Regions from separate parts of the Ochrobactrum vermis genome, predicted to be linked through region 2. Evidence: riboswitches for the same ligand, from Rfam matches in the RefSeq annotation. Region 2 holds a riboswitch; the other holds the start of a gene.
The links. Region 2 has a riboswitch for glycine ahead of gcvT (glycine cleavage system aminomethyltransferase GcvT). Riboswitches for the same ligand answer to the same signal wherever they lie in the genome.
Positions count from the first base shown of each region.

Region 1: another riboswitch for glycine. It lies ahead of CQZ93_RS25665 (D-amino acid dehydrogenase); the one in region 2 lies ahead of gcvT (glycine cleavage system aminomethyltransferase GcvT).

Region 1 is NZ_PCOC01000003.1:155,716-170,579, forward strand. It holds gene mgrA (L-glyceraldehyde 3-phosphate reductase) at 1-64, opposite strand, end outside; partial or broken gene CQZ93_RS25655 (IS5-like element ISOcan1 family transposase) at 677-1,669, opposite strand; gene CQZ93_RS25660 (cytosine permease) at 1,766-2,059, shown strand; gene CQZ93_RS25665 (D-amino acid dehydrogenase) at 2,134-3,372, opposite strand; glycine riboswitch at 3,495-3,579, opposite strand; gene CQZ93_RS25670 (IclR family transcriptional regulator) at 3,753-4,490, opposite strand; partial or broken gene bhcA (L-aspartate--glyoxylate aminotransferase BhcA) at 4,660-5,854, shown strand; gene CQZ93_RS25680 (pyridoxal-phosphate dependent enzyme) at 5,869-6,555, shown strand; gene CQZ93_RS25685 (IS6 family transposase) at 6,562-7,248, shown strand; gene CQZ93_RS25700 (PRC-barrel domain-containing protein) at 8,239-8,535, shown strand; gene CQZ93_RS25705 (hypothetical protein) at 8,643-8,930, shown strand; gene CQZ93_RS26755 (hypothetical protein) at 9,062-9,406, shown strand; gene CQZ93_RS25715 (SDR family oxidoreductase) at 9,508-10,368, opposite strand; gene CQZ93_RS25720 (response regulator) at 10,427-10,843, opposite strand; gene CQZ93_RS25725 (sigma-70 family RNA polymerase sigma factor) at 10,846-11,349, opposite strand; gene CQZ93_RS25730 (YciE/YciF ferroxidase family protein) at 11,468-11,971, opposite strand; gene CQZ93_RS27190 (BON domain-containing protein) at 12,176-12,724, shown strand; gene CQZ93_RS25740 (hypothetical protein) at 12,874-13,680, shown strand; gene CQZ93_RS25745 (DUF982 domain-containing protein) at 13,721-13,966, opposite strand; gene CQZ93_RS25750 (cysteine hydrolase family protein) at 14,029-14,640, opposite strand; partial or broken gene CQZ93_RS27455 (IS3 family transposase) at 14,728-14,862, shown strand.
Region 2 is NZ_PCOC01000002.1:928,046-942,909, forward strand. It holds gene CQZ93_RS18655 (MurR/RpiR family transcriptional regulator) at 1-452, shown strand, start outside; gene CQZ93_RS18660 (TetR family transcriptional regulator C-terminal domain-containing protein) at 480-1,133, opposite strand; gene CQZ93_RS18665 (ABC transporter substrate-binding protein) at 1,161-2,171, opposite strand; gene CQZ93_RS18670 (FAD-binding oxidoreductase) at 2,189-3,568, opposite strand; gene CQZ93_RS18675 (amidohydrolase family protein) at 3,565-4,758, opposite strand; gene CQZ93_RS18680 (ABC transporter permease) at 4,760-5,602, opposite strand; gene CQZ93_RS18685 (ABC transporter ATP-binding protein) at 5,613-6,422, opposite strand; gene CQZ93_RS18690 (creatininase family protein) at 6,428-7,228, opposite strand; gene CQZ93_RS18695 (NAD(P)/FAD-dependent oxidoreductase) at 7,414-8,646, shown strand; gene CQZ93_RS18700 (RidA family protein) at 8,656-9,045, shown strand; gene CQZ93_RS18705 (MFS transporter) at 9,153-10,376, shown strand; gene CQZ93_RS18710 (DUF1127 domain-containing protein) at 10,584-10,730, opposite strand; glycine riboswitch at 11,224-11,307, shown strand; gene gcvT (glycine cleavage system aminomethyltransferase GcvT) at 11,454-12,557, shown strand; gene gcvH (glycine cleavage system protein GcvH) at 12,563-12,931, shown strand; gene gcvP (aminomethyl-transferring glycine dehydrogenase) at 12,936-14,864, shown strand, end outside.

The DNA of each region.
Region 1 (14,864 bases), on a different contig from region 2:
TTCGACCAGTGCGGCGATAGATCATATCCGACTGATAACGGTCGGCAGCTGCAGAATAATGCATCACGCATCTCCATCAATGAAATGATCGATCATGCGGGGGAAGCCGATACCCGTTCCACGCATGACAGACGTGGCGCCTATTTGAACCTGAAAGGCACGCGAGGCAACGGCTATCTGTTTATATCGCTCCGACGAACACCATGCGACAGCTGTCCGGACCTGCGCGCAATCTACCGCAAGCAGGTCGCCTGATCGGAAGGCTCAATGCCGCCCAGATGACGCATCACCAAACAGCCGTCCCGTTCGCCGTCGGTTCGACGAGACCCGGCTCACGCAGTAATGCCTGCCGGTGATCGTGCTTCTCAAGGATATTGGTCGGGCGGGATTTGGATCAGTGGAACAATTCCGTCCCCTCACCCCTTCAGTTTTGCGGATGCAGTGAAGTGAAGCGTCAGTTGCAAGCGCATGTCTGCCCCTTCAAACGGCAAAACCCGCCGCTTGTGCGACGGGTTTTTATTTTTGGTTGCGGGGGCACGCAACTACCGATACCGACATTCACTAGAGGTAGCTATCTAGCAACGTTTCAGGGCGAAAATTCATCACGTTTTCTGACTTACCCTTGGCGTTGTTGCATGAAACGAATTGGTGGCGGATTCCGATCTTTGATGCTGGCTTATGTGGTTTCAACTTTGACGCGGACGGATTTCGGGCGTGGTGTCTGCAGCATGCGGTTACGGACGCCGCATCCAAGTTTAACTTCAGTCTTCTGGTTGGTGAATTTGCGTGATCTTAGCTTTGGCCCGTTTGTTGATTTATAATTGCCTATGGCGTTTTCTACTCTCGCTCGCTTCCCATACTCGGTAAGATTTTGCCACTCCATCCGACCGCGTTGAGCATTTGTGCGGCTATGCCAGTCACGCTGATCAGGTGGGCCATATGACGCTTCTTGTAAGTCTCGTATTCGTGGCGGAATGATAATGCTCACACCGGGACTATGACTGCGTAAAGCTTGATAGGTTTGATCACTGTCATAAGCACCATCTGCCATGAAACAAGCGATGGGGCGATCAATCATATCAAGCAAATCAGGAACCTGGCTGAGGTCACTTGTATTTTGATCAGTCAGTGTTTCTGCAATGACCTGATTGCTATCTGCATCAATAGCAAGATGCAGCTTGAGCCATTTTCGTGCAGATTTAGCGCCATGCTTTTCTTCAAGCCATTGGCCAGCTTCATATATCTTCATACCAGTGCTATCGACGATCACATGAAGAGGTTCATCTGTTCCATCCCTCCTGGTGCACCGGGTTAAGCTGGAAACAACAAGATTGGCGCAGCGTCTGCTTAATGTTGTGTGATCTGGCACCGGCAGTTCAACATTGAGTAGCCGCTACAACGAGGCCATTAAGCCTTCTGTCTGACGCAGAGGCTGGTTAAACACTTTGCCACATATCAGCGTCGTCTCAATAGCCAGGTCAGAATAGCGACATTGACCACCGCGCGTCTTGCGCAGTGGTGCAATCCATCCGGCTATAGCTGCTTCACTGATCCAGAAAGTAACACTCCCGCGCTGACGCAAGCCTGCTTCGTACTCCGCCCAGTTCGTGACCTTGAACTTCTGCTTGGGTATCCGGTGACGACGGGCGGAATTGTGCTTGAAAGGCATTGGCTTGATCCAAATTCTCAACGAACCAAAACATTAAAAGCCAATGCTATAAAAACTCTGAAACTCACCGGCGATTGATGCACCAACGCCGGTCCGTTGTACGGGATCATCATGACCGATTACTATCTGATCAAGCGGGAACGCATCAACACTGACGCTCTGTTTGATGATCGTTCGACCGGCGAATACTATTACAGCGGCGGTTATAACTCGAAGGCGATCATGTCGTTGGTCGTATCAGGGTTCATCACGATCTGCGTCTCAGTGGTTCCCGCGTTCAGCGCTTGGGCCGCATTCTCATGGCCAATCGGTGTCGTCGCCAGCATGGCGATCTACTACGCTGTGTCAGGCTCAACCCGTCGACTGAACGCTCAGGCGCGCGGCGACTAGGTCGACGAAACAAAACATTTCATACTGAGGGAGGCGGGTCAGAGACCCGCCTCTTCCTTTTAGTCCCCTAGCAATCAAGCCGGCAAGTTTTCAGCGATGTTCGAAGTGACGATTTCCGCTGTCGCGCAGGATAGAGTCCATCCCAAGTGACCGTGACCAGTATTGTAAAACACATTGCCACGACGCCCGCGACCCACGCGCGGCAACATATTCGGCATCATTGGACGAAGTCCGCTCCATGGCACTGAGCGGCTGGTACCCATTTTGGGAAAATGCTGACGCGTCCAGCGAACCAGCGGCGCAATTCGATCTGCGCGGATGTCGAAGTTATGCCCATTAATCTCAGCCGTTCCTGCCACCCTAAAGCGATCAGTTCCCAGCCGGCTCGTAACGATTTTTGCCGCGTCGTCTAGGAGGCTGACCCATGGCGCAGCCGCCTGACTTTCTTCGTCGTCCAGATGAACGGTGATCGAGTAGCCTTTGACCGGGTAGACGTTTACCCGATCGCCAAGCATCTTTGCGAAGCGGCGACTGGCGCTTCCCGCACAGACCACGACAGCATCGAAGCACTGTTCTTGCATTAATCCGACACCAGGGCCTTCGAACGAGTTCCAGCTCACCATCCACTGATTACCGATCGGTTGAAATCCCTCGACTTCCGATGCGAGTTGAAAGACCGCGCCATGTTTTATGCAAGCGTCGGCCAGCCCTCTCGTGAACTTGTGTATATCGCCGGACGCGTCCGATGGGGTGAAGAAGCCGCCGAAGAAATTGCCCTTCAGCGAAGGTTCGATCGCCTTGATTTCTTCAGGCGTTACGGCCTTTCGCTCAAGTCCCGCGGAGTTGAGAAGCTTATTGACCTCGCTTGCATGGTTGAAGCTTGCACGATCGTTGTAAAAGTGCAGGATTCCGCGCTTCTCAAGGTCGAAAGCTATACCCTCTTCCTCGGCTATTCGATACATGTGTTCGCGAGCAAGTATCGCGAGTTTCGCCGTCTCGATCGTGTTCTCGCGATATTTGGGTATCGCGGCCACGAACTCAGCGAGCCATGAGTATTTCGCCCATGTTGGTTTGGGGTTTAGGAGGAGCGGCGCGTCGCTGGAAAGCATCCACTTGATGCCCTTCAGAAGTGTGGAAGGATGGTTCCAGACCTCGGCATTGCTGGCGGAAAGCTGACCGCCATTCGCATATGAAGTTTCCATTGCCGGATACGACTGCCGGTCGAAAACCGTAACGCGGAAACCGCGACGGATTAGAGCATACGCGGTTGTGATGCCAGTGATACCGGCTCCAATTACAGCTACATGTGACATAGTTTCTCCGTGGACAAACGATTAAGATCTTGCGATCCGTTCTCCCCATCTGTCCTCGGTACCTGAGAGCTTCCCGCGTTGCGGTATCCCCTTCGGTGGGCAAACTGCCACTCTCCAGATTTTCCAGCTACCCGGTCCTTTTGCCTGAGAGTTTCTTGGGGAATTGCTCCGTCGGCGTCCGTATGGGATCTCTCCCGAATAGCTTGTTGGAACTGTTGTTCGATCTCCTCAGCCGCAGGCGTGATCACGCCTCCTTCTTGTACATTTTCGCTAGCATACTTTTTGCAACGCAGCAAACATTTCGCTATGTATTTGCGCCCAATTGACAAGATATTTTCGAAGCGGTTTGCAACACGAGCTCTCCGAAATTTCTAATCGTTTTACCCTGCAGCCTGTGGCTCGGCCCAGACACCGAGACCCCCGGCGATCGCTTCGCCATAAGCATTCAAGATAGGCGCTGCGACACAGCGCATTCCAACAGTCCGCTCTTCGTCGTCGAACGAAAAACCCTGGTCCCGAATACGCTTCAATTCATCGAGAAGTGCGTGTTTTGTCGTGATGGTGTTTTTCGTGAACCTTTGCAGTGGCTTTTTCTGCAACATTGCTTCGACGCCGTTGGAGTCTTGGCAGCTCAATAGGGCCTTTCCTATACCCGAGGCATGCAACGGCGACAGCGTTCCGGGCGGAAAAAACGCGCGGATCGACTCGTGCGTTTCCACTTGGCTTAGGAAAAGCACTTGCCCGGTGCTGAGAACTCCGAGATTCGAAGTCTCACCAGTCGCCTGCATCAAGTCTCGCATCAACGGCCTGCTTCGTTCCACCACGTTGGTGCGCCGAAGAAAAGCTGCCCCCAGCCGAAACGCCTCTGCTCCGATTGACCAGGTTTGTTGCGCCGGCTCGATTTCCACGAAACTTCTGTCTTCGAGCGTCGCAAGTAAGCGATGAACCGTTGCTATCGATGCGCCAAGGCCCTCGGATATTTCAGTCAAGGTCAGACCCGGTCGCTCGGAAATAAAAGCCAGGAGGTCGAGCGCCTTTGTCAGGGCTTGGCTCGTGACGGGTGATTGAGGTGCAGCGAAGCCTTTCGGCCGCCCTCTTCGTCGTATGTGTTCTGCCATTGCCAAGTCTTCCTTTGCCTATTTGAAGTCACCGTTTTTTTTGAAAAAAAAACAAGCGCATGTTTCTGCTGAACAATATCTATTTTATTGTCTTTTTAAAAAACTTTTTCAGAAAAATATCAACGATAGCACGCCTGTGTTAGTCCTTCATCAGCACGGAGGACTTTCCATGAAAGCTCAGAACCCGACCTTCATTCCTGGACCAACGAACCTTCCGGAGACGCTTCGGAAGGCGGTGGACATAGCGACTGTGGACCATAGGTCCCCGGCGTTCGGGGAGATATTGCGGCCGGCTTTGAAAGGCGTCAAAGCTGTTCTCGCCACGATTACCGCAGAGGTAATACTCTTTCCCTCCACCGCGACCGGTGCATGGGAATCATCCATCACCAACCTCCTCTCTCCGGGCGACCGCGTCCTAGCAGGGCGGTATGGTGTGTTCAGCCAACGATGGATCGATATGTGTCGTCGCCACGGTCTGACCGTCGACGCAGTAGAAACGCAATGGGGTGAAGGCGCTCCTGCAGATCGCTTCCGTGATATTCTCGAAAAAGACACCGCATTCGAGATCAAGGCTGTCCTCGTCACGCATAACGAGACTGCGACAGGAGTTGCATCAGATGTCGCCGCAGTCCGCTCGGTGCTCAACGATCTAAATCATCCAGCACTCCTTCTGGTGGATGGGGTCAGCTCAATCGCATCCATGGATTTTCGAATGGACGAGTGGGGTGTCGACGTCGCTATAGTCGGATCGCAGAAGGGCTTCATGTTAGCCGCCGGGTTGGCGATTGCCGCCTTTTCGCCAAAGGCGATGGCATGTGTATCCAGCGCAAAACTTCCGCGTTGTTACTTCGATATTCGCGACATGCTCGGCAGCTACAACGCCGACACATATCCCTACACTCCTCCCGTGAGTCTGATTAACGGTCTCAAGGTTGCGACCGAGATCCTTTTGGACGAGGGCATGCCGCAGGTATACGAGCGTCACAACCGACTGGCTGGCCTCTGGGGTCAGGGCGGCCGTCCAGGCTTGGGGTCTTAAAATATGCGCCCGCAGGCCCGAACTTTATTCGGACACAGTAACAGTCATCCAAACGCCGACCGGATTTGATGCTGGACGGATCGTCTCCCACGCTGCCAGCAAATACGGTGTGGCTTTTGGTGTAGGCATCGGGGATCTCACCGGCCAAGTCTTCCGAATTGGCCATCTTGGCTGCCTCTCCGACGTCGTGATGCTCTCCGGTATCGCCACGGCTGAGATGTGCATGGTTGATCTCGGACTACCAATCAAGCTGGGATCGGGTGTTGCCGCGGCCCAGGACTTATACCGAAACGACGGCCCTGCGGCTAGCAAGATCGCGGCATGATGGAGACCGTATCGATGGACATTCCCACCTATGCCGACGTGCTTGCGGCACACGAGCGCATCGAGCCCTATATCCACAAGACACCGGTATTGACGTCGCGGATTATCGACGAGATTACCGGTGCAAACCTGTTCTTCAAATGCGAGAACCTCCAGAAAGCCGGCGCTTTCAAGGCTCGCGGAGCAACCAACGCCGTGTTCGGGCTAGACGAGCAACCGGCACGCAAGGGTGTAGCGACACACTCCTCCGGCAACCATGGAATCTGCCTCGCCTACGCTGCATCGCGCCGCGGCATTCCGTGCACTGTAGTGATGCCGCGCACGGCACCGCAGGCGAAAAAGGATGCCGTGCGGGGATATGGAGCAACAGTGGTTGAGTGCGAACCGTCGACGTCATCGCGCGAAGCGGTTTTCGCCGAGGTCGTGGCCAAATCGGGTGCTGAGTTCGTTCACCCCTACAACGACCCACGCGTGATCGCGGGACAGGCCAACTGCTCGAAGGAGCTGTTGGACCAAATTCCCGAGCTCGACGCAGTCGTCGCCCCGATCGGTGGAGGCGGCATGGTGTCGGGGACCTGCCTGACACTGTCCCACCTGCAGCCTACCACCAGAATTTTTGCTGCCGAGCCCGAGGGTTCTGTCGCGATTTTTTTACTTCTTCTGCGTTATTGTCACTTCAGTGTGCATAATTGGGTGAGGTAACTGAGTATGGCGATCGATTTCAAAGGAGCCCACTTTCCCAACAGTGTCATCCTTTATGCTGTTTTCTTCTATGTGCGCTATCCAGTTTCCTATCGTGACCTTCAAGAAATAATGGCTGAACGTGGTGTTGATGTTGACCATGCCACACTGAACCGCTGGATCGTTCGATACTCACCGCAAATTGCTGATCAGGCACAGAAACGTAAACGCCCGACACGTGGCTCCTGGCGAGTGGATGAAACCTATGTGAAGGTCAAAGGGAAATGGACCTATCTGTATCGAGCTGTTGACCGCGACGGACAAACCCTTGACTTCATGCTTTCGGAGCGGCGAAATCTCGGTGCAGCAAGGCGTTTCTTTAAGAAAGCAATTGCAAGCAATGGCACTCCGGACAAGGTCGTCATTGACAAAAGTGGAGCCAATCTGGCTGGTGCACAGGCCATGAACACAATCCTGAAGATCACTGGCACAGGTAAGCTGATTGAAATCCTGCAGATTAAATATCTCAACAATATCCTTGAACAGGATCATCGCTTCATCAAGCGGATCACTAAAGAAATGCTAGGTTTCAAGGCATTTCATTCAGCTTCAGCGACCATTGCAGGCATTGAAGTGGCTCACATGATCCGCAAGAAGCAATTTACAAATGACAACCGTTCGCCATTCAGGGTCTTTGCCGACCTCGCAGCATAATTGCGCCCAGACATAAGCACGCTTATACCCAGCTGAAAAATTTGCGACAGAACCATTGGAGACGTTGACCTTACAACCAACGAATCAAGTGCCTTTCGCGACGTAAAGTCCTATCAGGTCCACCGTGTCAGCGACGAACCGATCAATGTGCCGAGAGGCTTGATCGATATGAAAGAAAGCGACTTCGAGAGTTGATTGCGTCCGGTGCGGCTCGCACAGAAGTCAGTTTTTACGTCTGTCGCCCTTCGTGTAACTGTTGCGAATGCTCTTGTTCAATGCGCTCCAGGATCGCAAGAGCCTCTTTAGCCACATCTTCTGTAAGCGAAACTTGAAGCCGACCTTTAAATGTTAAGGGCTGTCTCGTTGCCTTGTCTACGATAGACCAGGTGCCGTCGCCTTTGTGTAGCATCTCATAAGTGGTCACTATTTCTGTCTCCCCAAAAGATCAATGCAATGTCCTGATTTCAATTTTCACTGCCTCACCGATCCGAATACGAAATATCCAACAACAATTAGTGCTAGGATAAACTAGCAGAACAAAAAGGCTGGGCGTTTTCGCATGCTTCCGGTTCGCTCGGAGGAATGAGTAGATTCATCGGAATCCCATCCCCGGAGGCCGGACGCGTGACTGGAGGCGTTACTTTCAGTGGTCTTTGTTGGATCTCCGCCTGATCGCGGTATTGCATCGTTATCAGGAAATGAGGATCCTCCAGCTTCTGCGTCGGTTTCCATCGGTGCCGCTGCCGGATCAAAGCCAGGAACTTTATCCCCGGTCTCGCCTTTTGGGATAGATCCCCCTTATACGAGCGCCAGCGCTTTTCTTTGGTGAATTAGTTTTCATCACTAAGATCCTCCGTGGTCCAACTTCTCGCCGGATCAAATGTTCCCCCGAAAAGCAAAAAGTATTAGCATACGGAATTGGTTACGTGCTGGTCAGGGAACAAATGCCCATTCGCAAATGTTTCGCTTTCCTAACAAGGAGGAAAGAAGATGGATCACACCAATCATATCCGCTTGGCGAATGAAGAACTCGTTGCTGAAAATATTGAAGGGGCGACGGTGTACGGTATTGACGATGAGAAAGTTGGCACAGTCGATCACGTTCATGGTGCGGGGCTTGGAAGCACTGTCATTGTTGATGTTGGCGGATTTCTTGGAATAGGAGCGAAACCTGTTGCCGTTCCTATCAGCGAACTCGAATTTATGCGAGATGAAAATGGCGACGTGCATGCGGTAACAAGCTGGAATAAAGCCCAGCTTGAAGAAATGCCGGAACATCAAGACTAATCAACCACATTTGTAGGCTCCGGGCGAACTGTCTGCCCGGGGCGTGCAAGACACCTTAAGGGGACATGCGTTAAAAAAGTCGACGAAGTTTTCTCTGGGAGGGGAGCATGCATTGGAACAAAAGAGGGGAAGTGCCGCAGAAGCTGCGCAAAGATAATGCGCTAACGGTGATTACGCGAATTCGTTACGTCGTATTAATTGAAAAAAGCTTGAACGAACCGTTCGGTGCGAGGGACATTCGACTTTACGCGCACGGCTGGCGTTATGGCCAATATAATTCATTCCTTTCAGACCACACCGTAGGCAAATCAGCAGAAGCCTTTTTTGTTAAGGTGGCTAGGGGAAAATATCGACTTTTGAACGACGATGAGTTGTATACTTTAAATAAGAACTGACCCATTTTAGACAAACATGCGCCTGTTGGCAGGGCTCGCTTTAGCAGGCGCATGCCTCGTCAGCTTCATCGCTGACGGGGCATATAGATGCGTTGTTGTCGTTATATTTTGTGAAAAACTCGGTCTTTTATATGGCTGAGTTTGAAGTAGCATTTTCTGTCCAACAATGGGAGGTGGAAATGCCGTTTTTTAACGAAGCGAGCTGCATTTATACTCCTAAGGAGGTAGATTTCTTGCGCAGCTGTTTTACCACTGCTGCCATTATTCTCAAAGAAAGCGGCCGTCCTTATTCACCGAGCGAACTCGCGGCTTGTGTTATTAAACTCTATCAGTGCGGTTTGCGAGAGCGGTCGCAATTGATGGAACTGGCTGCAAGGCTAGCTCATCAAAAGCACCGAATGAAAGAGGAGATGGACATCCATCATAGTCCATCGCCAAAAAGCGTTCAGGAACTCTTTGCTCAGAATGGCGTTTAAAAGATTGCATCAGCTACTCTCTAAGCCAAGCGGACAAGCTGATGCTAGCCCTGCCTCTGCACCTCGAGGCAGGGCACTTTTTATATTTCCACGATCGAACGTTAAAGAATGAGTTTGCCGCCGGTGACCGCGATGGTCGCACCGGAAGTATAACTTGAGAGAGGATCGGCCAGCATAACATAAGCGGATGCCAGCTCAGCTGGTTGGGCTGGACGTTTCATTGGGGTTTGCTTGCCAAATGATGTCAAAGGCTCTTCCGGCAACGTGGAGGGGATCAAAGGCGTCCACACCGGCCCCGGCACAACTGCATTGGCACGAATGCCTTTCTCAGCCAATAATTGTGCAAGACCTGCCGTAAAATTTTGAACGGCGCCCTTGGTTGTCGCATAGGAGAGCAAAGTCGGATTCGGCATGTCCGAATTGATCGAAGCCGTATTTATAATGGATGCACCTCGCTTCATGTGCGGCAAAGCGGCCTTCGTCAAATAAAACATTGCATGGATATTTACCCTAAAAGTCATGTCCCATTCTTCATCGGTGATATCATCCAGCTCAGAAAAACTGGCCTGATGTGCCGCGTTATTGACCAGAATGTCGATCTGACCAAATTCATCTGCGGCGCGCTGCGCGATTTTCTGGCAATTCTCGGGGCGCTGGATATCGCATTTCATCAAGACGACCTTGCGACCCTCAGCCTCAATCAATGAACGGGTTTCGAGTGCATCAGCCTCTTCCTGGAGATATGCAATAAGCACATCTGCGCCTTCGCGCGCGAACGCTATTGCAACCGCTCTTCCGATACCGCTATCGCCACCCGTTATAATCGCTTTGCGGCCTTCAGGCTTGCCGGATCCCTTATAAGATTTCTCGCCATGATCGGGCTTCGGATTCATACGTTCGGTCAAGCCAGGCATGGATTGATGAGGCGTGTCAAATGGCGACGCGGGGTATTTTTTATTCATGACGGTTTCCTTCCTTAGCGGTACTTGCTGAGGATCAACTTGACTAAGTTCCTATGGCCTAATGCAGCATGGGGCGTTGACGAAAAAGAGCTTCCGCAATGACAACAAGATCGTCGTCGTGTTGGCTCAGTACAAACCCGGCACAGCCTGAATTGCTCATGGAAGGATTAGCGGCCAACGCGAAAACAAAAGGAGTTCTGCTCTTTTCAAGCGCTTCTACAAGCGACAGCACCGCAGCCGGTTCAATAGCCACGTCCAGTATGGCTGCATCGATCACACCGCTTTCGAGATGGTAGAGCGCATCCGCTGTCGAATGAACAGGACCGATGATGACAGCGCCGAGAGATTGAAGCTTTTGTGAGACCTCATCAGACAGGAAAAAACCGTCTTCAAAAATCAGAATATGCTTGCTGTGAAATGAATGCATCCTTGGACGTCGTTCCCTAACATAAATAAAGCCGTTCAACTCGCGCACATTCAACGCCCTTCCATCATGTCATGGAGCTTATGGCGCGCTCGATTCAGGCGACTTTTGACGGTTCCAACGGAACAACCGCAGAGTTCTGCTGCGCGCTGATAACTGTTGCCTTCCAATACCACAAGGAGAACCACGCGGCGATAGTGAATAGGCAGCGTTTTGAGCGCCATTTGTACATCTTTTGCTTCTATCTCGGTTTCCTGGCAGGGGCCTACGGTTGCCATGGACGAAATGCACTCGGTAATTCCGGGTGCTTCTCTATTTTGCACCCGGATTCGCGTGTAAAAACTATTGCGCATGATGGTGAACAGCCAAGATTTCAAAGGTGAATATGGAATGTATTTTTCTCGGTTAGCGAGAGCTTTCAAAAGCGTTTCCTGGACGAGATCTTCCGCGTCTTTCTTTTGACGGAAAAAAGTCCGCGCAAAAGCGCGCAAGGCTGGAATCAGCTCAACAAGTTCCTCGGGTTGTAGAACATAGTTCGTGGGACGTGAGTGTTGCATCACTGAACCGTTCCAAAGCATAGAAAACAAAAAGGGACGGACTAACGCCGTCCCTTACAAACTGTGTCACGCGGATGATGTTCCATTCGGAAGCATCAGCACATTGTCAATTTATATATCAGGGTTGTTCCGCGTGGAGATTAACCAAAGTTTCGGCAAGCTTGGTCAAATCCTTGTCAGTCTGGCCTTCTTCCTGCAACGTCTGATCAAGCAATCGGGCCACTTCACTATAACCAAGCGTCTCGGCCCACCGCTTGAGCGTCCCATAGCGAGTGATCTCATAATGCTCCACAGCCTGAGCAGACGAAATCAAACCAGCGTCCAGAGCCGGGGTGCCCGAAAATTCCTGAATTATTTCTTCGCCTTCAGCAATAATGCCTTCGATAGCTTCACATGTTTTGCCTTGGGCTCTCTTACCAAGGATCTCGAAACATTGCTGCAAACGTTCAACATGGCCTTCAGTCTGCTCAAGATGTTTGTTGAATGCATCTTTCAGATTCTCATCAGAGGCTGCCCGCGCCATTTTCGGCAAGGCCTTCAAAATCTTGCGCTCAGCATAATAGATATCCTTGAGCGTGTCGTAGAAAAGATCTTCAAGCGTTTTTTGCTTCGTGGTGGCCATTTCCAACTCTCCCTGATTTCCAAAATTTCCTCGCCATACGGCAGGGGGGATAGGTAACTTCGTAGATAGCTTTTTGTTTCATTTTTCAAAAAGCTTCCTGCATCGAAGTGGAGCTTTGAAGATTTCTGGTTCGACGAGGAACAATGACGCACCGCGGCGGTTTGGATGCTCGTCATTCGGATTTTGACCAGAGGAGCTTGTGTTATGCCAGGTCGGTATCAAAACGAAGATAGAGACGACTATTACAACGAATCTTATCGCGATCGTGATCGTGATCGTGACCGCGACTATGAGGGGCGTGGAAGCGGTGACCGCGATCAGGACGACCGATATTCAAGCGATTATCGCTCTCGTGGTTATCGCGAAAACGATGATCGTTCTGAATATAGTTCCCCCCGAAGGGAAACCTTTTCGCGGGATAGCCGATTTGCCGGCTATGGGTCGCAAAATGATTCATCGAGAACCAGGAGCACGACAGGTATCCATCGCGGCAAGGGACCAAAGGGATACACACGAAGCGATGATCGCATCAAAGAGGATGTGTCTGACGCATTGATGGAAGACTCTGAGCTCGATGCGTCCGACATAGAGGTTTCCGTGAAAAAAGGCGAAGTGACCTTACAAGGACAAGTGTCGAACCGTCAGGAAAAGCGACGGGCAGAAGACTGTGTGGAGGCGTGTGCCGGCGTCACCGATGTCCAAAACAATATCAGAATCCGGTCGGCGACAGCTCCGTCCGGGAAGTCAGCTTGATTTACAAACCCGAGACTCGCGGCTGCAACAATGTGGCCGGAGAAGAGAGCTCATGGAGCTCAACGCGCAAGCGCGTACCATTTTCAACAAGGAGGATACAATGCCACGCAATACACCAGAGCGCGACGAGCAAGGCCGCTTTGTAAGTGATGATGACCGCAGCAGAAGCAGCGGTCGCCGTTATGCAGAAAGCCGACGCGACGACGATAATCGTAGGTCAGGTCGTTACGATGACGATGACCGCGGTCATGGCGGATGGTTTGGCGACTCCCGCGGACATGCCGAAGCCGCGCGACGCGGTTGGGATGAGCGTCGTGATGACAGGGATAGTGATGACCGGCGTCGTTATTCTTCCCGCAGCGACGACGACGACCGTCGATCGGGTCGGCATGATGATAACGACCGCGGTCGGGGATGGTACGGGGATTCCCGTGGCCATGCCGAAGCCGCGCGGCGCGGTTGGGATGAACGCCGTGACGATGATCGCACTTACCGCAGTTCATCCCGCGATGACGAAGGTCGCTATTCCAGCCGTGACGATGACCGTTATTCAAATCGGGATGACGAGCGCCGTTACTCCAGTCGTGATGACGACCGCAGTTCCGGCGGACGCAGCCATGGTGGCTGGTTCGGAGATCCGCAAGGACATTCCGAAGCCTCGCGTCGCGGCTGGGACGAGCGCCGCGATAGTGATTACGATGATCGCCGTCGTCGCTAATAAATACAATAATGAATGGAGCGGCTTTCGAGCCGCTCCAAACCTACGAAGGAGGCTGCATCAAATGGGTCAGGAAAAACTTGATTTGATCGCCGAAAAAGCGCGTCTCAGGCATCTGAAAGCCCGGAATCTTTTGATTTTAGAAGCTGCAATAGCGGCATTGTTAGATACCGAAACGCCGCACGAAGCAGCCGCAATATTACGAGAGCATGCAGATATGTTGGTTCTATACTTGTAAAAATATTCGGTGACAGGACTAAATTAACATCGTAATTGCCTCAGAAATCACACAAAATTCCCGCTTTTGAAGCAGCGGTTTTGAATGCATATTTTGCGCTTTGTGTGCTGGCGATATCATGACTACATAAAAGGCAGGCCTTGAGAGCTGATCCTAAACTATGCAGTTCGAACTTATTCCATTGAGATAATAAAATATTCTCAGCGTCGGCGACCGTCATGACTGTCCTCGTTATTCCATCGGCTATTTCGATAACGATCACCTCATCCCAGTGAACTTGCTCCATAACGGTCTCCTCGTTCACGAAAGAACCGCTCATCGTGCCGAAAGTTCCACTTTTTCTCGACGTCATCGCCAAGAGCCGATCAACTCATCCGTTCGGACCAATTCCCGCTGTTCACTAAACCGCTCGTGGCATAGCGCAATGACGGCATCGTGAGCCTGATCAGAGACACTGCATACGGCATCGGAAACCAGTATTGTTCGATAACCCAGATCGACGGCTCCAAGTAGAGCTGCAAGAACGCAGAGGTCGGTCTCTGCGCCACTAATTATCACAGTATGAATATTCCTAGTATTCAAGTGGCGCTGCAGCAAGCCCTCAGTCCACGGTGAATAAACCCTCTTGTCGAGCACAACGGCCGGCGGCGAAAATTGCTGCAACGGTTCTATAACTCGGATAAGAACTGGATCGATGCGATCCAACGTCAGCATTTCCCATTTTCGATAATAACGTTTCCACATTCCGAAGGTGGCCTCCGGCGTTTTAGGCGGAATAAAACGGGTAAAAACCGTTCTTGCAGGCTGGCGAGAGCAAATTTCCACGATGTTGGGCAATATGGTCTCGGTCCAAGGCACGTGCCAAGGCGACGAGGGCCCGAAAAGATTTTGCGTATCTATACAAAGATGTATGCAGCAGTCTCCCAAATCACCCCGTGTAAGCCCGGTTTTAAAAGGCATGTTACCCCTTCTCTGGTTTTCCTGATCGTAACGATAGTCGAACTTACATAAAAAAACCCATCCGGCCGATTGCGCAGTACACGATGTCTATGGACGGCTGAAGGCTGGCTCTCGCACCGTGACGTTGGCTGGGCGTTGAATTTCAACATGATAGCCCAGCTCGTCACATGGCGCAGAAGCAAGCCGAATGCGCTTTTACACCATTCGGACCGTGGGAGCCGCGC
Region 2 (14,864 bases):
CGGCATTGAGTGGCGCCAAAGGGAATGTCTATCTGATCGGTGGGCGTTTCACCGATCCTATTGCGCAGTATATGGCGGCCCACATGACTGTTATTCGTCCGTACGTCTTTCATCTTAGTGGTCAGGAAAGTGTCTGGCGTGACCGCCTTCTCGATATGAGCAAGCGCGATGTTCTGGTGGTTTTCGATATTCGCCGCTATCAGGACAGCCTTCTGAAACTGGCTGAAAAAGCGCGGGCGCGAGGTGTGGAGGTCATCCTTGTTACCGATCAGTGGCTTTCGCCGATTGCACGTGTAGCCAGACATGTTCTGGCGGGGCGCACGGCCGTACCGTCAGCCTGGGACTCATCGGCAGCACTTTTTGTCCTGGCGGAAACAGTCATTCGTGAAATGACAAGAATGCTGGAAAAAGACAGCGCCGCCCGCATTGCGGAACTTGAAGAACTGCGCTGACCGGTGCGTCGCTCTTTCGAGAGCGCGTTATTCTAGCCCGCAGGCACGCAGAAACAGCGTTGAAACTTCTTTCTCTATCCGTTCAAGGTCGAGCGGCTCGTCCTTCTCGAGCTCCATCATGCTGCGGACTTGCGTTTCGAAGTCGGCATAATGCTGGGTGACTGCCCATATATGCATCTGGAACAGCAGCGGATCGACAGGCTTGATGCGACCGTCATCCACCCATGACTGGATGAGTTTCACTGCATTATGGGTTGCGGAGACATGTTTTTTCCAGTGACGGCTCAGATAGGGCGCACCATTGGCGATTTCGGTGGTGAAAAGGCGCGAAGCTTTGGGGTTCTTCTGGCTGTATTCGAGCTTGGCGCGGATATATTGACGGATCACCTTGGCAGGGTCATCCCCGGTATTGGCTCCTAGGAAAATGTCTTCCCATTCGTCGAGGATATAGACGATGATATCCTCGTAGAGCTCTTCCTTGCTCGAAATATAATAATGCAGTTGCGGCTTCGTAAGGCCAGCGCGGTGCGCAATGCCTTGTGTGGATGCCCCCACAAGGCCTTTTTCGGCAAATTCATCAATCGCAGCAGTCCGTATTGCGCCGAGAATGCGCCGCCTACGTCCGAGAACCTTGTCCCGTCCGGTCAGTTCGGTGTCGTCATTCTCGTCGCCGTTGTTCATTCAGACCTGCCGCGATTGAGGAGGGGCTTACTGGCCCAGCTTCTTTTTGATGTCGAGCCCTGCACCCTTGTTTACGAAGGCATCGGTCGCGACCTTGGTCATGTCGAGTTCGTCACCGCTAATGATCCCCGCCTTGCGGGCGAGTTCGTAAAACGCCTTGACGCGATCCATCGAGACTGCGCCAATTCCCTTTTCAAGCGTATCGCCGCTGTCGATGAGCTGAAGGTTCTTGATCCGCTCCAGTTCCGCATCGAGCGTTTCCTTGCTCATGTCCGGGTTATCTTTCAGGATCAATTCATAAGCTTTGCTGCGGTCGCCATAGAGGAAATTGGTCCACCCTTCGATGGAAGCGCTGACGAAGCGCTGTACCAGATCCGGGTTCTTTTCGATCAGATCCTGGCGCGTTTCAATCGTGTTGCCGTAAGTGCTGTAGCCATAATCGGCGAGGAGATAGGTCGTGACCTTAGCACCTTCCTTTTCGGCATAGATTGGCTCGGCGGTCGCATAAGCCTGTTGCACGACCTTCTTGTCGTTGAGGAACTGGGCGAGGCTATAGCCATAGGGCCGCAGTTGTTCGTCCTTGAAACCAAAGTCCTTGACGAGCCATGGCCAGAACGAGAACTGACCGTCCTTCGAAATCAGGATCGTGTCGGCATTGGTCAGATCCTTGAAATCCTTGTACGCGCCCTCGTGCGCCATCAGTGCCTGTGGGTCCTTCTGGTAGAAAGCGGCAACAACCGTTGTCGGCACGCCATTGGCAACGTTATTGAACGACAGAAGCAGATTTCCGGTCAGCAGGAAGTCGAGGCGGCCTGCGGCCAGCATCGGGCGATTGTTGACCTGCGGTCCGCCCATTTCGATCTGCACATCGAGGCCGTATTTTTCATAGGTGCCGTCGGCAACAGCTTGATAGAAACCGCCATGGCCTGCCTGCGCCAGCCAGTTGGTGCCGAGCGTCACCTTGTCGAGCGCATAGGCCATCTGTGCGGAAAGGCCCATGGAAAGTACGGCCAGCGCCGCAACCAGTATCTTTTTCATATTTGGTTCCCCTTGTTTTAGTTCTTCAATGCCATGTCGGCGGTCCAGCCGCGCGTTTTACCCGGATTGAGCAGGCCATATGGGTCGGCTTGCTTCTTGAATTCGATCTGCACGCTGTCGATCTCCTTCATGCCGCCGTCCTCAATGGTGTAGGCATGCGGATCGTAGATGTCGCAACCGTCAACCTGCTCCAGTTCCTTGATCAGCCGGTACATCGCGTCACGGCCCTCAAAGCGCACAAGCGGAAGCGCGAAAATCTGCACTTCGCCTTCAAGGCGCGCCATTTCGTGATGCATATATTGCGTTTCGCCGTAGCGCTCGATCTGGCGTGTAACCACATCGACATCAAACGGACGCGGATAGGCGACTTGAAGATAAGTCCAGCCTTCTTCGGCTTTCAGCGCCTGCAGGGTTGTATGGTTCCAGCCGCACTCATAAGCTGGCTGCAGGCCGCTTTTGTGCAATTCATCCAGCGTCATGGCGAAGGAAACCTTGCCGCCAAATTCGCTGGCGAGTGCTTCGAAACGGGCCATTTCTTCCGGTGCGATCATCGCAAAAACCGCATCCTTGTCGGATGGGAAAAGATCGCCGAATTTGGTGTAAAAGCGCGCAAAACGGCGATCAACCGTAGTCAGAAGATAGCAGTCCAGATTATGTTCCAGCGCCTTGAGACAAAAGTTCAACGTTGCCTCGTAACTATCGAACAAGGCTGCGGTATGTATCCAGTCTGTCGCCTTGGTGAGGCCGATTTCCAGCTCCAGAATGATACCATTGGTGCCATAGGCATGCTGCACTTTATGGATATCGCGGCCGGTCAATTCGATGATCTTCGGTTCCGGTTCGACGGTTAGAACCTTGACCGAGTAGACATTGCCATCATCGCGCAACATGCCGTGGCGCAGCGAGCCAATGCCACCGGAGCCGCCGGAAAAAAAGCCGCCAATGGTGGCGATCCGGCGAGTCGATGGATACATCAACAGTTCCTGCCCGGTTTCACGCACGGCATCGTCAAGGCGTGAAATGCGTGCGCCGCCTTCCACGCGAACCTTGCCGGGTTCGATGGAAATGATGCGATCGATCTTGGTCATGTCCAGAATGACGCCGCCTTCAAGCGGAACGCATTGGCCGTAATTGCCGGTGCCGCCGCCGCGAACCGTGATCGGAATATGCAGTTTTGCGGCTGCTGCCGCCACGCGCCGTACCTCATCCTGATCTTTCGGAATGACAACGAGGTCACCAACATAATGGCCGATATCTTCGGTCAGGATGGGGCTGTACCAAAAGTAATCGCGGGAGCGCAGCTCGACCTGCTTGGGGTCGTCATAAATGCGGATTCCATCGATTTCGGTCCGGAATGCGGCCCAGTCGTAGATGCGCTGTGGAGCGGCAGAATTCATGTGGCTCTTCCATTGATTTGGCCCGTTAAGTTGGGGTCGGCAACACCATTGCGCCAGACGACGCGGCGGGCCTGCGGGCGGCTGATGAGATCGTTCAGGTCTTCTGCGTCGTGCCAGACAAAACTGGCCACGCCACCTGCGTTGGGTTGCTGTACGCATTCGCTGCCAATAAGGCGGGCGGGCAAGGTGGTGATGCTGTCGAGCCAATCCTGCGGCTCGATATGGCAGACAGGCGCTGCGAGACGAAGTACGGCGAGCGGGTCATAATCGCCATAAGGATAGAATGCGTCACGGACGTTGTCGGATCCGAGCATAACATCCATGCCTGCTACGCGTGCTTCCTTCAGCGGCGCAACACCGCGCAGACGCGGAGATTTTCCGCCGATCCGATCCTGCAGATAGAGGTTTGTCGTGGGCAGTGAAACGAGAGCCGTACCCGCATCTGCAGCAGCATGAAGAATGTGCTGTAATTCGTCCGGCTTGCGCAGTGATAGCGAGCAGGCATGACCGCATAACACCCGACTACCCATGCCATACCGTTTGGTTGCTGATACGATCAGCGAAAAGCCGTTCGCTTCAACATCCAGGCCTTCATCGACATGGAAGTCGAGATTGAGATCGTGCTGCATGGCGAGGCGGAACATCTCTTCGATTTTGGCTTCAAGATCGGCATTGCGATAGAAAAATGCGCCGAACACGCCACTGTCTTTCGCAACGCGGGCAGCGATTTGCCTGCCTGCTTCGAGCACAAGATCACCGTGGACAAGCGCTGCAAGCTGAAGGTCGATCCGGCCTTTCCATTCCTCGCGCAATTCATTGAGAACAGGCCAGGCAGTCGGCACTTCCGGCGTCGTCCAGTCGACATGGCTGCGCATCGCGCCGACACCCTGGTTGAACGCAGCCTCGAGGCCTTTGCTTGCGCGGGCGCGGATATCGTTCGCGCTCCAGTTCGTCCGGTCCGTGGCCATCAGGTCTATGGCGTCGAACAGGCAATCAACTCTGGCACTGCCGTTTTCTGCTATGCGCTGGATGGTGAAAGTCTTGTCGAGATGAACATGGACGTCCGCGAAAAGTGGGGTGACAAGCCCGCCATCCGCTGTCTGCGACGGCACAAGCGAGGCGATGCGGTCGCCTTCAATGCCAATGTCGTAGTGTCCGGAACGTCCGGCTATGGCCACGCCAGTCAGCATTTTAGCGCTCGCGACGGATTTCGCTCTCGTGCCAACGCCCGAGGACGAGGCGCGACAGCCAGCTTGTGAGGAGGAAGATCACGATGCCGAGCAGCGACACGAGGAAGAGTGCCGCAAACATGCGCGGAATTTCGTTACGGAAGCTCGATTCCAGAATGCGCGAGGCAAGACCCGTGCTCTGGCCTGCCGTACCTGCAACGAACTCAGCCACAACTGCACCGATCAGCGATAGGCCGCCAGCGATTTTCAATGCCGCCATAAAATAGGGCAGGGCGCTCGGTGCCAGCAGATAGCGCAGGCGCTGCCACGGCGAGGCGCGATAAAGCTTGAACAGATCGCGCAGATTATGATCAGCGCTGCGCAATCCAATCACCGTGTTGGAGAGGATCGGGAAAAACGCGACGATCCATGCGCAGATGAGCAAAGCCGAAAAAGTGTCGCGTACATAGATCAGGATGAGTGGTGCGATAGCGATCACCGGTGTGACCTGAAGGATAACGGCGAAAGGAAAGAACGCCATTTCTATCGGGCGCGACAAGGCGAAGATCATGCCGAGCAGAACGCCGCCAATAATGGCACAGGCGAGTGAGATCAGGGTCAGCTTGACGGTGAACCACATAGAGGCCATCAGGGACGGACCGTCTTTGAAAAGCGTTTCGGCAATGAGCGATGGCGCGGGGATCAGGTAATGCGGCACCTGATAGTAACGGACGAGACCTTCCCATATGCCGAGTGCGATAATGATTGCCAGTGTCGGCATGACGATGCGCAAGGTGCGCTCACGCCTGGCGAGGCGGTCCTGTTCGGAATTGAGGACTGGCAGTTCGTTTTGCATCTGGTTCATTTGCATGTCCTCAGTGATCTATATCTTCAGAGGAAAGCGTCGCGGTCAGTGCATCGGAAACCTTGGCGCAATATTTCGCGTAAGCATCCGTCGTGCGGTAGTTTTCTGCACGGGGATATGAGCCGATGATCGGTATATCGGCAACCACGCGCCCCGGTCTTGCCGCCATGACGATGACACGGTTCGACAGATAGACCGACTCGTAAACACTGTGGGTGACGAAGATCACCGTCAGGCCGTGTTCCTGCCAAAGACGCAGCACATCATTGTTGAGCTTGAAGCGCGTCATCTCGTCGAGCGCTGCGAAAGGTTCATCCATCAGCAGCAGACGCGGGCGTGTAACCAATGCGCGAGCGATGGAAACGCGCATTTTCATTCCGCCGGACAGCTCCCGCGGAAATGCCTTGGCAAAGCGTGACAAGCCAACCTGTGCCAGAGCTTCTTCAACACGCGGGTTCGCTTCCTTGCGGGAAATTCCGGACAGACGCAGCGGCAGATAGACATTGTCGAAAACGCTGGCCCAAGGCATCAGCGTCGGTTCCTGAAAAACGAAACCGATATCCTGCGCGCCGATAGGGCCCTTACCGGGAGCATGACCGTTGACACGGATATCACCGGCGGAAATCGATTCCAGACCGGCTATCATGCGCAGTGCCGTGCTTTTGCCGCAGCCCGAGGGACCGAGAAAACTGACGAACTGGCCTTGTTCGATCTTGAGCGACATGTCGCTCACAGCCATCACACCAGTGCCGTATTGCTTGTAGACGCCATCGATCTCGATCAGAGAGGACGGAACTTGCGAGTTGGGGGCCACGCTCATTGTCCTTACCAGGCTGGTTGATTGTCGAGCCAGGAAAGCGGCGCTCGTTCGATCTCCGCCAGCACTTCGATCAAGCGCTCGGCGGCAAAATCGATGGTCGCACGACCTTTTTCAGCCGTCGCGAGCGTCGCATTACCAGCGGCACCATAAGGATTGATGTCCTGAATCTGCCAGGCAGGCTTTGCGCCGCCGCTCAGCGAAAGATGCTTGAAATCACTTGCGAAAGTTTCCGTAAGCGTACGGAAATCCTGTGCTTTCGACATGTCGACGAGGTCGGGATGCATTTCCAGCATCACCGAGGTTTCCATGTCGCCGGCATGAATACCGTGCTTGGCGTCGTGGGCGCTGTAGACGCCATCAGGCATTCCAAGGCCGAACCAGTTGATACTCACCACCATCATGTTGTGACGGATACGAAGTTCTCGCGCCACGATATCCATGACGCTGATCTGGCCGCCATGGCTGTTGAGAAGCGCCATCTTGCGAACGCCGCTTGCCGCCACACATGCACCGATTTCGCACCACATGCGAATGATCGTCTCTGCCGAGAACGTCAGCGTGCCGGGATAAAGACTGTGCTCGTTACTCTTGCCTATGGCCTGCATCGGCAGGAAAAGCGCGCGACTTGCTTCAGGCAGGCGGGCAATTGTTTCCTTCACCATGCCGTCGACAATGGCGGCATCGACCGCCAGCGGCAGGTGAGGCCCGTGCTGTTCGATTGCACCGACGGGCAAAACCGCCACGAGCTTCTCACGCTCGAGGCGGGAGAATGCCTCGCTCGTATAATCGGACCAATATCGTTTCAAGATTGCAACTCCTACACGCTCGGGCCAAGGGCGTTGAATGCATCCTACTAAACAATCTGACCGAACGGTCAAACTAAATGTTTAAAATATGCGAATTGCATGCAATTAAGGTGTGAATCCGTGGCTATTCGGTCACGCGACGGGCCGCGACGCGTTTATGATGCGCGGAAAATTCCGGAGGTCATATGGACGAGAGATGCATTATCATTGGAGCAGGCCATGCTGGCTCGCAAGCCGCTATCAGCCTTCGACAGGAAGGTTATGCAGGCGAAATCGTTCTCATCAACGACGAAACAGATATTCCCTATCATAAGCCACCGCTCTCGAAATCCTACCTGAAAGCTCCGGAGGGCGGCGGTCTGGTGCTGCGTCCGGAAGCAACCTATCGCGACAACAATGTCGAGATGTTGTTTGGCTGTCACGTCGATGCCGTATCGATTGCCGACAAGACGGTCGCGCTCGATGACGGGCGCGTCTTGAACTGGTCAGAACTGATCTTCGCAACCGGCGCGCGTGCGCGCATTCCCAATGTGCCGGGTGTTGACGTTGACGGGGTCTTTACACTGCGCCGGATGGAAGATGCACGCCGCATCGCTGCGGCAATGCCGAATGTGGTGAATGTTGTCATTATCGGCGGCGGGTTCATCGGTCTCGAAATGGCCCATAGCGCAATCGCGCTTGGTAAGAAGACGGTTCTGATCGAAGCCGCGCCTCGGGTTCTGGGTCGTTCGGTTGCAACGCATATTTCCGCCCATGTTGAAGCGCGGAGCCGCGCCGCCAATATCACACTTTTAACCGGTCTCGGCGTGACTGCCATTGAGGGTGAAAATTGCCGTGTGACAGGCGTGAAGGCGGCAGACGGAACGATATTCCCAGCGGAGATGGTCGTTATCGGCACTGGCGCGGTGCCGAATGTAGAGCTTGCAGTCACAGCGGGGCTTGCGATCGACAACGGTATTGTTGTGGACGAACATCTGCGTACATCTGCCAGCCACGTCTACGCCATTGGCGATTGCGTGAGCTATGATCATTTTCATGCTGGTCGCCGGGTCCGGCTGGAATCGGTGCAAAACGCAACGGATCAGGCAAAACACGTGGCGCGCACCATTGTCGGGCGTGAAGCACCGTTTCGGGAGGTTGCGTGGTTCTGGTCCGATCAGGGCGATATGAAGCTGCAGACGGCGGGCCTTTCCTTCGATGCCGATCGGCACATCCTTTCGGGAAACCCGGACGAGAACGCGTTTTCGATCTTCCATTTTGCTGGTGACAGGCTTGTGGCTGTCGATTCCATTAATCGTCCGGCAGACCATATGATCGCGCGCCGTATGCTGGCAGCTGGCATCAATCCGACCGAGGCCGATATTGCTGGCGGGGCAGTGCGGCTGAAAGAAATGTTGGCTGCCACACCGAAATCTTGAGGATTCACGATGAATATTTTGAAACATCTGCTGCCCGCTGACATGGCGGTGCCGTTTGCCGCCTACAGTCATGGCGTCAAGGTAGAAGCCGGAGCTGAAATGATTTTCAGCTCCGGTCAGCTTGGTATCGCTCCCGATGCCAGCGTGCCGGAAGACGCAGGCGCTCAGGCCGAACTCTGCTTCGATAATATTCACCGTATCCTGCGCGATGGCGGTATGGAGCTTTCCGATGTCGTGCGCATCAACGCCTACGTCACTGACCGGGCATATATGCGTCCTTATATGGACGTTCGCGACAGGCTGTTCCCGCAGCCTGCACCGGCCTCGACGCTGATGATCGTTTCCGGCTTCACGCGCGAGGAATTCAAGGTCGAGATTGAGGTGGTTGCGGCCAAGTAATCTGTTATCGCCGCGCCGTCAAAGCGCGCGACAATGCATGTCGCCTTTGCTTGAAAGGAGTGGTAGGGTTGTCCGACATCCTCCATTCCCTTCAGGCCCATTCATTCATGTCAAAAATTCAGCCTTCGGCTTCCGTGCCGGAAACTTCGCCGCGTTCGTCTATACGACTGGCGGAATTAGCGCTTGCCATCGGCGGCTTTGGTATCGGCACCGGTGAATTCGCCATTATGGCGCTGCTGCCCGATATTGCCCGCGACCTCAATGTGACGATACCGCAAGGCGGGCACCTCATCAGCTCCTATGCGCTTGGTGTTCTGATTGGTGCGCCGGTGCTGGCCGTGATTGGCGCAAGGCTGGACCGTCGTAAGCTTCTCTTTCTGCTTATGGGGCTGTTCGCCTTTGGCAATCTCGCAAGCGCATTCATGCAGGACTATGCCGGTCTCTATATGATGCGGTTCGTTGCCGGTTTCCCGCATGGGGCCTATTTCGGCGTGGCTTCGCTTGTCGCTGCATCATTGGCGGAACCGGGAAAACGTGCGCAGGCTGTAGGGCGGGTGATGATGGGACTGACCGTCGCCACATTGTGCGGGACGCCGCTTGCGACTTCTCTCGGTCAGATTGCCGGATGGCGTGCAATGTTTGGCGCGGTCGGCTTGATTGCAATTCTAACCATGGTGCTGGTTGCGATCTATGTGCCCAAACAGCCTGCGGACGAGGGAGCGTCACCCTTGCGCGAACTGGGAGCGTTTCGCCGCAAACAGGTCTGGCTGACGCTCGGAATCGGTGCCATCGGCACGGGTGGCTTGTTTTCCGTCTTTACCTATGTCGCGGCGACAGTCACCGAGGTTTCTCATGTTGATGTGAAATGGATGCCTTTCGTGTTCGCCATGTTCGGTCTGGGCATGGTGCTTGGCAATATAGTGGGTTCGCGATTGACGGATCGCTCGGTCATGGGAACGGTTGGCCTGGTGCTGCTCTATGATATGGCAGTCATGCTGGTATTCCCCGTCCTCATGCAGCATCCGGTGACAGCATTTTTGAATGTACTTCTGGTCGGAGGCGGATTTGCGCTCGTCCCTGCCTTGCAGACGCGTCTGATGGATGTGGCGGCGGACGCACAGACGCTGGCCGCAGCCCTCAACCATTCCGCACTTAATCTTGCCAATGCATTGGGAGCATGGCTTGGCGGGCTGGCGGTTGCATGGGGTTATGGCTGGACATCGACGGGTACAGTCGGTGCATTACTCGCATTGTCAGGTCTGGTCGTCTTCGCAATCTCGGTTGCGTTCGACAGGCGCGGTGCGGCGAGGCTCGCCTCGCAAGAAGTTTAAGTACCCCACAAACGAAAATACCCGTCGCGGGAGGAGGCGACGGGTATTTTATGGGGAAGACCGGACTTGGGAGGAGGATATCCGGTCTTGAATCACCGAGGGAATGGGAGGAGGAGAAAACCCCGGTGATATTCTGGAAACTGTAGGACCGCGCGGTTATGGGGACTCGCGATCCTTGAAGAAGGCCAATGCCTTCCGAAGGCGCTATTAGCGAGCAGCGGCCTTGCGTGCAACGAACGGGATTTCCGAAGCAAGAATGCCAAGGTCGTTCAGTTCGCGTGGGCTCAGGCGGCTCAGTTCATTTACCGTGTTACGGTAGCGGCGCCAATTGTTGTACGAGCGGATCAGGTTCATTTCTCTCACCTAGTAAAATCTTATCTCTTTGTTGCAAACAGCATATAGGCTCGAAGCATTTCGAATTGGAGAGACAGATTTGCATAGCTGCAATGCGTTAAAGCTTGTCAATTGCACGCCTTTTACGCAGCTTGGCCATCATGCCATCACAATCATCTGTCCAAGTGGGGAAATCGCCAGAATTCAGGCTGCTTCAGCGGCTAACTGGTTAAAACTTCTTTTAAAATTTGCTTGCCGGGAAAGATCTCCACACAATGTGGCGGATAGAGATGCTCGTGAGGGTGTCGGGCGGGTAATTATGCGGTCTCGTCCGTGCCGTAATATGCGTGTATTATAGAGTATAGATCTGGACCTCCCGTCAGCTTTAGATTTTGTCGCAAAAGTCCGGGATATCGTCGGTTAGAGACAACAATTCCACATGACTTGCGCGCCGGATTGGGTTAAGGGAGTTTCGTCGGGTGTCGGGACGTCATGCTGAATGATGTTTTTGCACTGTCTGTCTGCGGGAGAGCGCCAACTGGCCGCCGAAGGGGAAATCGCCCGAAATCTCTCAGGTACAAGGAACCGCAGACGGGTAAGACAACTCTGGAAAGTCGGGGGAAACCCTGCGCCGAAGGTGTAAGTATGGCTTTCTATATAGCCATGCGAGTCTCTCAGGCCTGAGACAGAGGGGCACGAAGCAGCCGCATTTTGCGGAGGCACACGTGCGACTCTGGAGTTGTTATGGGCGATACCGCACACTTGAATACCTTGCCTTTGCAGGATCTGCATGAAGAAGCTGGCGCACGCTTCGGCGGCTTTGCCGGCTGGAACATGCCGATCACCTATCCGCTCGGCGTGATGAAGGAACATCTTCACACGCGTGAGCATGTTGGCCTTTTCGATATTTCACATATGAAGCTGATCGAAGTTTCGGGCGCAGATGCAATTGCGCTTCTGAGCGAAGCCTGTCCGCTTGATCCGTCGGTTCTGAAAACCGGCCAGTCGAAATATACTTTCTTCCTCAATGACAAGGGCGGCGTTCTTGACGATTTGATCGTCACGCGTCTTGGCGAAGACCGTTTCATGGTTGTTGCCAATGCTGGCAATGCTGATGCCGATATTGAGCATCTCAATGAAGCTGCGTCCGGTAAGGATGTAACCGTCAATCCGCTGGATCGCGTTTTTCTGGCAATTCAGGGTCCGGAAGCCGAAAGCGTCATTACGGATGCTGGTCTTAAAGGTGCAGAGCTCGGCTTTATGTGCGGCTTTGAACCTAATCCCAACTGGTTCATGACCCGTTCGGGCTATACCGGCGAAGACGGTTTCGAGATTGGCTTGCCTGCTGATGAGGCGCGTGCACTTGCAACCAAGCTTCTGGCCGACGAACGCGTCGAATGGATCGGCCTTGCTGCCCGCGACAGCTTGCGTCTGGAAGCAGGTCTTTGCCTGCACGGTCAGGACATTACGCCGGAAACCGATCCGGTCTCTGCCGGTCTCACATGGGCAATCACCAAGTCAGTGCGAGAAAAGGCTGCCTTCAATGGCGCCAAAGCCGTGCTGGACGCAATTGCCAAGGGTGCAACCGCCAAGCGTGTTGGCCTCAAGCCGGAAGGCCGTCAGCCAGTACGTGGCGGAGCCGACCTTTTTGATGAGTCCGGTCGCCAGATTGGCACCGTTACTTCCGGTGGTTTCGGTCCATCGGCCGGTTTCCCGGTCGCTATGGGCTATGTCGAGGCCAGCCTCGCAGTTCCTGGCACCCGCATTTTCGCTGACGTTCGCGGCAACAAGGTTCCCGTAGACGTGTCGGCACTTCCCTTCACACCGCATCGCTATCGCAAAGGATGATATCCATGGCCAATATCCTGTTCACCGAAGATCATGAGTGGATCAGCGTCGAAGGTGGCGTTGCCACTGTCGGCATCACGATCCACGCACAGGAACAGCTGGGCGACCTCGTATTCGTAGATCTGCCGGACGTCGGTCGCACCGTTTCCAAGGGCGAGGGCATTGTGGTTGTGGAGTCGGTCAAAGCCGCTTCCGACGTTTATGCTCCAGTCGATGGCGAAGTGGTTGAAGTTAACGACGCCGTTTCGAGCGATCCGGCTCTTATTAATCAGGCTGCTGAAGGCGAAGGCTGGCTGTTCAAGCTCAAGCTTTCCGATGAAGGCCAGCTTTCGGGACTTCTCGACAAGGCTGGTTACGACAAACTCGTAGGATAAAGAAATGACGCAACAGGTTCTCCCCTTTGTTGCCCGTCATATCGGGCCAAGAGTTGAAGACGAGCGCGCAATGCTTGCAGCGCTCGGTCTTCCTTCCATGGAAACGCTGATCACGCAGGCTGTTCCGGCATCCATACACCTCAACCGCGCGCTCGATCTGCCTGCAGCTTTGAGCGAACACGCAGCACTTGCGGAGCTCAATGAAATCATGGGCCGCAATGTGGTGAAGAAGAGCTTCATCGGTGCGGGCTATCATGGTGTGCAGACGCCCCCCGTCATTCAGCGCAACCTGTTTGAAAATCCGGCCTGGTACACGGCTTATACGCCTTACCAGTCGGAAATCAGCCAGGGTCGTCTGGAACTTCTGTTTCACTTCCAGACGCTCGTTGCCGAGCTTTCCGGTCTGCCGGTCGCTTGTGCATCGCTGCTGGATGAAGCAACTGCTGTTGCCGAAGCTGTGGGCGTTGCCGTTCGTCATCATCGCGACAAGCGCAGCCGCGTTCTGCTCGCAGGCGATCTGCATCCGCAGAACGTCGATGTGATCAACACCCGTGCCGAGCCGCTTGGCTGGCAGGTTGAAGCCGGAAGCACGGTTGACGACAACACCGCTGCGGTCATCGTGCCGTGGCCGGATACCAAGGGCGTTTACGGCGATTTTACAGCCGTTATTGCTGATGCAAAAGCCAAGGGCGCTCTGGTAATCGCTGTTGCCGATCCGCTGGCGCTGACGATTCTTGAGGCTCCGGCAAAGTGGGGTGCCGACATGGCTGTCGGCTCCATGCAGCGCTTTGGCGTGCCGATGGGCTTTGGCGGTCCACATGCTGCCTATCTGGCAGTATCCGAACCGCTGACCCGCATCATTCCAGGCCGCATTGTCGGCCAGTCGGTCGATGCGCATGGCCGTGCCGCTTATCGTCTGGCGCTACAGACGCGTGAGCAGCATATCCGCCGTGACAAGGCGACTTCCAACATCTGCACCGCGCAGGCGCTGCTCGCCAATATGGCGGCATCCTATGCCATCTGGCATGGCCCGGCTGGTTTGCAGGCGATTGCAACGCGTATTGCCGGTCTTGCTGCCCGCTTTGCGGCTGGCCTTAAGGCTGCGGGCGTCGAAATCGCCGGTGACAGCCTGTTCGACACGGTGAGCATCAAGGTTGCCGGCAAGGCCGCAAAGATCGCTGATGAAGCCGACAAGGGCGGTCGTCTGCTCCGCATCATCGATGCGGATACTGTTGGCGTCACCTTTGACGAAACCTCAACCGAAGACGATCTTGCAGCACTCGCCGTTCTGTTTGGCGCAAAGCCAGTCGGTAACGACGATCTGCTGACGCCGTCCAAAGGACGCGGTGAAGGCTTCCTGACACAAGATGTGTTCCATTCGCACCGTTCGGAAACCGAGATGATGCGCTTCCTGCGTCGTCTGGCCGACAAGGATCTGGCGCTTGATCGTGCGATGATCCCGCTTGGCTCCTGCACGATGAAGCTCAATGCGGCAGCAGAAATGATGCCGGTGAGCTGGAATACGGTTGCCAATCTGCATCCGTTTGCACCAGCCGCACAGACGACCGGCTATGCCAAGATGACCTCGGACGTCGAGGCATGGCTTTGCGAAGTCACCGGCTTTGCTGGCGTATCCTTGCAGCCCAATGCCGGTAGTCAGGGTGAATATGCGGGTCTTCTCGCAATTCGCCATTATCACCAGTCGCGTGGCCAAGGTCATCGCAACATCTGCCTGATCCCGTCGTCTGCACATGGAACCAATCCTGCTAGCGCATCTATGGCGGGTATGAGCGTTGTCGTGGTCAATTGCCGCCCGGATGGCGACATCGATATCGACGATCTCAAGGCCAAGGCCGAGAAGCATCGCGATAATCTCGCGGCGTTCATGATCACCTATCCGTCGACCTATGGCGTGTTTGAAGAAGGTATCAAG